DNA from 3 places in the Pantoea sp. SGAir0215 genome. Region 2 is predicted to be linked to each of the others. Evidence: predicted binding sites of a transcription regulator. Region 2 holds the regulator's gene; each other region holds the start of a gene.

Region 1 (2,273 bases), 600 kb from region 2:
ACCATCGGCAGGTTGTGTGGTTTGAATGCTTCTTTGCCAAAACCGGCACGTTTGCCCACCAGGTAAGCACCAACCAGACCGGCTACCGCAGCGTTAATGTGCACCACCGTGCCGCCCGCGAAGTCCAGTGCGCCATCCTGAGCCAGTAAGCCGCCCGCCCAGACCATATGCGCAATGGGAAGATAAGCCAGGGTCAGCCAGACACCGACAAAAATCAGCACCGCGGAGAAACGGATACGTTCCGCCAGCGCACCGACGACCAGACCGACGGTGATACAGGCAAAGGATGCCTGGAACGCGACGTGAATATACTGATAAAAGGTGCCCATGACGGCGGTCAGTGCAATGTTTTTCAGCATGGCCCAGTTGAAGCTGCCAAAGAAGGCATTGCCTTCGCTGAAGGCCAGTGAGTAGCCATAAACCACCCACAGTACGCACACCAGCGAGAAGGTCACCGCAACCTGTGTGAGCATCGACAGCACGTTTTTACTGCGGATCAGGCCGCCGTAAAACAGTGCAATCCCAGGAATTGACATAAACAGCACCAGTGCGGTGCAAATCATCATAAAGGCGTTGTCGGCTTTGTCCGCTACGGCAGGTGCCGCCATCGCCAGCGACGGTAACATTGCCAGGCTGGTCAGGCCCAACTTGGTCAGCATTTTATTCATTTTTTTCCATCCCATCACATTACTGAGTCTTGTTTACAGTGCGGCTTCGTCGGTTTCGCCGGTACGTATGCGAATCACGCGCTGCAGTTCAGCAACGAAAATCTTGCCGTCGCCAATTTTTCCGGTGTAAGCCGCTTTACTGATTACGTCCACTACTTCGTCCAGTTGGTCATCGGCAATGGCGATATCAATTTTTACTTTCGGCAGAAAATTTACGCTGTATTCCGCCCCGCGATAGAGTTCAGCATGTCCTTTCTGACGCCCAAAACCTTTAACTTCGGAGACGGTCAGTCCCTGAATACCAATTGAAGACAATGCTTCTCGCACATCTTCCAGCTTGAACGGCTTAATCACGACGGTAACCAGCTTCATAGCCTCTCCTTAAGGATTAAAATAGGTCGGTCTCATGGACACGGAGAGAGTTAAGCAAAGCCTGTGCCAGATATAATCAGTGGGCAAAATCACTTTTCAGGCTGCGATGGAATCAGGGTTAGGAAACGCAGAATAAATAAGCAGGGCGCAGTGATGGGATGACTAAGCGAAGCGGATGCACGCTTTTGGTGCTGTTAAGCACAAAGACGTGCATCCAAACGGGTCAACAAGGAAAAAATGCGCAAAAAAGGTGCAGATCATCCGGCACTGGTCAGCACCTCATCCGATTCGAGCTGATCACCTGCCTGCTGCAGCTGGTACATTTGCCAGTAACGGCCCTGCAAGGCCAGCAGCTGCTGATGATTCCCCTGCTCGACAACACGGCCACGGTGCAAAACCAGAATCGTATCGGCCTCGGTGATAGTGGAAAGGCGGTGAGCAATCACTACCAGGGTCGTATATTGACGTAAGGTGCGCAGCGTGTGTTGGATCGCCTGCTCCGTGCCGGAGTCAATATTCGCGGTAGCTTCATCCAGTATTAAAATCTGCGGCAGTTGCACCAGCACCCGAGCCAGGGCCAGTAACTGTTTCTGCCCTACCGAGAGATTATTACCCTGCTCTCCCAGTCGGGTATGGATACCGTCAGGCAAGGCGCGCGCCAGCGGGGCCAGCTGTACCTGTTCAAGTACTGACCAGACCGCCTCTTCACTGATATCCCGACCCAGCCGTACATTCGCTAACAGCGTGTCGGCCAGCACCACCGGATCCTGCTGTACCATCGCGATACCGCGACGCAGTGCCTCATGGGAATACTGGTTAAGCGGACGATCGTCCAGGCGCACCTCGCCGCGCGTGGCGGGGTAATAGCCCATCAGCAAATTTGCCAGTGTGCTCTTGCCGCTGCCGGTATGTCCCACCAGGGCGACAAAGCCCCGCGAAGGCACGTCGAGATCAATATTACTCAGCACCTCACGATCGTCCCGGTAGGCAAAGCTCAGGTTCTCCAGCGTAATACGTCCCGATTGCAGAGGCCGATCGTCATGACCGTAATGCTGCTGTGGCGCATCCATGAGTTCAAAAATACGTTCGCCCGCCACGACCGCCTGTTGCAGCATCGACTGCTGGGTGGTCAGTTCGATCAGCGGTTCATTGAGGCGCCCCAGATAGGTAATAAAGGCGTAAAGTACCCCAACTTCAAACACACCCGGCACCGAAAAGCTGAACAGCAACAGT
Region 2 (2,273 bases):
TGTGGCGTGCAGCTCGCCCCCGTTAACGTGCAATGTGGCATCAGCAACCTGTGTCACCTTCTCAACGTTCAGGACAACATATACCTGGTTGATATGATCAAAGTAGTGTTCCAGTTTGGCAAATTTCGCCGTGACGAATTCACGCAGTGGCTCGGTGATTTCAACATTTTGCCCGGTAAGGTTCAGCTGCATAGGTCTTCCTTCTCTCTGTTAAACCAACTGCTTACGTTGGTTTGAAGGCGGTATGGACAAAGACTCTCGATATTTTGCAACGGTACGACGTGCCACTATGATCCCTTGATCAGATAACATGGAGGTCAGTTTACTGTCACTCAAGGGTTTAGCGGGATTTTCCGCCGAGATTAATTTTTTTACTAGTGCCCGTATCGCAGTAGATGAGGCTTCGCCTCCTCCTTCAGTATTAACATGACTGGAGAAAAAATACTTCAGTTCAAAAATGCCACGCGGGCTGTGAAGATATTTTTGCGTGGTGACGCGGGAAATCGTGGATTCATGCATATCCACCGCCTGGGCAATATCGGCCAGCACCATCGGACGCATAAACTCTTCGCCCTGCTCAAAAAAGGCCTGTTGCTGTTCAACAATGCAGCGTGAGACTTTTAACAGCGTCTCATTGCGACTTTCCAGACTTTTGATCAGCCAGCGCGCCTCCTGCAAATTACTGCGGATAAACTGACTGTCACTGTCATTACGCGCAGCACCGCCCATGGCGGCATAGTGCTGGTTGATTTTAAGCCGCGGCAGACTGTCGGTATTAAGTTCTACCGTCCAGCGCGTCGCAACTTTACGGACCAGCACATCAGGAATAACGTATTCAGGCTCGCCAGTATTGATCGACTGGCCCGGACGTGGATCGAGCGACTGAATCAGCAGCATTGCCTCTTTCAGTACGTCTTCCTTTAAACGCGTGACGCGCATCAGGCTGCGGAAATCATGGTTGGCCAGCAGATCAAGATGATGGCTGACGATCAGGCGGGCTTCAGAGAGCGTTGGCGTTTCAGGCGCATACTGCGACAACTGTACCAGCAGGCAATCACGCAAATCACGTGCACCTACGCCGATCGGATCAAAATGTTGAATGCGCTTTAAAACGGCCTCAACTTCGTCCATTTCCAGCTCATCATCGCCGATACTGTCGAGAATGTCTTCAAGCGAAACGGTAAGATAACCCGTATCGTCAATGGCATCGACGATAGACGTCGCGATCGCCCGATCGGTATCGCTAAACGGCGTCAGCTCAACCTGCCACATCAGATAATCTTGCAGCGACTGGGTGGTTTCGCCCTGGTAGATGGGCAGTTCGTCATCCTGATAGTCCGTACCGGTTCCTGATGGCGTTCCCGCGGTATAGATTTCATCCCAGGTCGCGTCGAGCGGCAGCTCTTCGGGCATATCCTTTTGTTCCAGCGCTTCACGCGTATCAAGTCCCGCTTCGCCTTCCTGATACTCTTTTGCGTCTATTTCTTCATGCTGTTCAGTCTGTTCAAGCAGGGGATTACTTTCCAGGGCCAGCTGTAGCTCTTGCTGAAGTTCAAGCGTAGAAAGCTGCAACAGACGTATCGCCTGTTGCAGTTGTGGGGTCATCGCCAGTTGCTGGCTGAGCCGGAGTTGTAAACCTTGCTTCATAGACAGGATGAATATTCCCGGGTAACCATCAGTATTAACGACACCTTATCAGAGTCTGAACTCTTCACCCAAATAAACACGTTTAACCTGCTCATCTGCAAGGACTTCATTCGGCGTACCGTGAGCAATCAGGTTGCCCTGGCTGACAATATAGGCCCGTTCACAGACCGCCAGCGTTTCACGCACGTTGTGGTCAGTGATTAACACGCCAAGCCCACTGTCGCGCAGATGTTCAATAATCTTTTTGATATCAATAACGGAAATCGGGTCAACACCGGCAAAAGGCTCATCCAGCAGAATGAATTTGGGATTTGCGGCCAGCGCACGGGCAATTTCCACACGGCGACGTTCACCGCCCGACAGTGACTGTCCCATATTGTCGCGCAGATGTGCAATATGGAACTCATCCATGAGCTCATTCGCCCGATCCTGTCGCTGTTCTTCGGTTAAATCATCACGAATTTGCAGCACGGCCATCAGGTTGTCGTAAACGCTCAGACGCCGGAAGATTGACGCTTCCTGGGGCAGGTAGCCGATACCGCGACGCGCACGCGCGTGGAGCGGCAGAATACTGATGTCTTCATCGTCGATGACAATGCGGCCCGCATCGCGCGGAACAATCCCGA
Region 3 (2,273 bases), 850 kb from region 2:
ACGATCACGGTCGTGAACCGAACGGCGTTGAATGCGCAGACTCTGGCCGCAGAGTTTGCCCATCGCGGAGCGATTAATGCGTGTTCGTTTGACGCGCTTGTGGATAGACATTTCGACCTTGTCATTAATGCCACATCAAGTGGTATTCAGGGAGAAGTACCGCCGTTGCCGCCTTCATTAGTTCATGCTGAGCTACGTTGCTACGATATGTTCTATCAGAGTGGCTTAACGCCTTTCCTGCGCTGGTGTCAGCAGCACGGTTCATCTCATCTTGCTGACGGGCTGGGGATGCTGGTGGGTCAGGCCGCGCATGCCTTTCATCTATGGCACGGGGTGATGCCCGAAATCGCACCGGTCATCGCCTCATTAAAAGCCGGGATGCAGTCATGAACCAGGCGATACAGTTTCCTGATCGGGAAAGCCTGAATACAGAACTAAGGGCCGTTTGTTTCCCTGTTCTGGTAAACGGGTTGGGCTTAACCTGCGCTATCAGTGTTGAGGCGCTTAATGAACAGTTCGGTGAGGGAGAAGCGATGACGCTGTTTCGCCATCATCGCTGGGATTTGGAAGATCAGGCCGAAGACTGCATTCGAAACGATCAGGTCGATAATGAAGGATGGGTCTGGCTGTCTCCGGCCAGATAGTCGTTCTTCCAGTTAACATAGTTGCTGGCAGAGTAAAGTAGACCTTCAATTTCTTTTTCATTCAGCGGCCGGATTTGTTTGACCGGGCTCCCGACATACAGATAGCCACTTTCCAGTCGTTTGCCGGGGGGAACCAGGCTCCCGGCACCAATCATAACGTCGTCTTCAACAATGACGCCATCCAGTACGATTGAGCCCATTCCAACCAGTACGCGATTGCCTATCGTGCAGCCATGCAGCATCGCTTTATGCCCAACCGTTACGTCTTCCCCAATTATCAGAGAAAAACCGGCAGGGTTGGCCTCTGATTTATGCGTGACATGCAGGACGCTGCCATCCTGAATATTGGTTCGGGCACCAATATGCACCTGGTTCACATCGCCACGAATAGCGACTAACGGCCAGATACCTACATCATCTTCCATAATGACGTCACCCGCTACCACGCTGGTGGGATCAACCATGACGCGCAGACCCAATTTTGGGAAAAGATGTTTGTAAGGGCGTAACGCTACAGTCATTTTGTTCTCCTTTTACTGAGTTTACTGGCAGCCTGATGCGATTCTGACCAACTGGCAAGGGGATTTTGTGCCGGATCGTTGGTGATCTAATCAATATGAATGTTTTCTCGGCAGTCAGTAAAAAGATCCAAAAAAAGGGTTGTGCAATTCATTCGGATCCCTATAATGCGCCTCCATCGACACGGCACAACGGCTTACGGAATGCGGTGTTGAGAGGGTCAGGCAACTGAGCCGCCGGAGAAAAACTTCTGAAAAAGAGGTTGACTCTGAAAGAGGAAAGCGTAATATACGCCACCTCGCAACAGACGGTTAACCCGCTGGTTGCACTGCTCTTTAACAATTTATCAGACAATCTGTGTGGGCACTCGCAGGATTGATATCCGCGTCTCCGGACGCAAAAAAATATCAAGTCTTAAGAGTGAACACGTATTGAAATTCATTACGACGTTTTCCTTGAGCACCGCTGCACTGGTTGCAGCAAATCAAACTTTAAATTGAAGAGTTTGATCATGGCTCAGATTGAACGCTGGCGGCAGGCCTAACACATGCAAGTCGGACGGTAGCACAGAGGAGCTTGCTCCTCGGGTGACGAGTGGCGGACGGGTGAGTAATGTCTGGGAAACTGCCCGATGGAGGGGGATAACTACTGGAAACGGTAGCTAATACCGCATAACGTCGCAAGACCAAAGTGGGGGACCTTCGGGCCTCACACCATCGGATGTGCCCAGATGGGATTAGCTTGTAGGCGGGGTAACGGCCCACCTAGGCGACGATCCCTAGCTGGTCTGAGAGGATGACCAGCCACACTGGAACTGAGACACGGTCCAGACTCCTACGGGAGGCAGCAGTGGGGAATATTGCACAATGGGCGCAAGCCTGATGCAGCCATGCCGCGTGTATGAAGAAGGCCTTCGGGTTGTAAAGTACTTTCAGCGGGGAGGAAGGTGCTGAGGTTAATAACCTCAGCAATTGACGTTACCCGCAGAAGAAGCACCGGCTAACTCCGTGCCAGCAGCCGCGGTAATACGGAGGGTGCAAGCGTTAATCGGAATTACTGGGCGTAAAGCGCACGCAGGCGGTCTGTTAAGTCAGATGTGAAATCCCCGGG

What was found. Region 2 encodes sigma-54, which starts transcription at its own class of promoters, with help from an activator protein. Its sites were predicted from a motif close to GTTGGCACANNTTTCGCTNT; they were not measured.
Region 1: a site for sigma-54 is predicted at 1,092-1,111, ahead of glnK (P-II family nitrogen regulator). Genes of this name have one in related genera too.
Region 3: a site for sigma-54 is predicted at 1,442-1,461, ahead of C1N64_RS01040 (gamma carbonic anhydrase family protein). Genes of this name have one in related genera too.

The regions. Positions count from the first base shown of each region.
Region 1 covers NZ_CP028031.1:1,660,607-1,662,879, reverse strand. The annotation lists gene amtB (ammonium transporter AmtB) at 1-668, opposite strand, end outside; gene glnK (P-II family nitrogen regulator) at 702-1,040, opposite strand; gene C1N64_RS07750 (SmdB family multidrug efflux ABC transporter permease/ATP-binding protein) at 1,298-2,273, opposite strand, start outside.
Region 2 covers NZ_CP028031.1:1,060,462-1,062,734, forward strand. The annotation lists gene hpf (ribosome hibernation promoting factor) at 1-192, opposite strand, end outside; gene rpoN (RNA polymerase factor sigma-54) at 211-1,647, opposite strand; gene lptB (LPS export ABC transporter ATP-binding protein) at 1,696-2,273, opposite strand, start outside.
Region 3 covers NZ_CP028031.1:207,925-210,197, reverse strand. The annotation lists gene aroE (shikimate dehydrogenase) at 1-390, shown strand, start outside; gene C1N64_RS01045 (DUF1488 family protein) at 387-644, shown strand; gene C1N64_RS01040 (gamma carbonic anhydrase family protein) at 599-1,165, opposite strand; rRNA gene C1N64_RS01035 (16S ribosomal RNA) at 1,657-2,273, shown strand, end outside.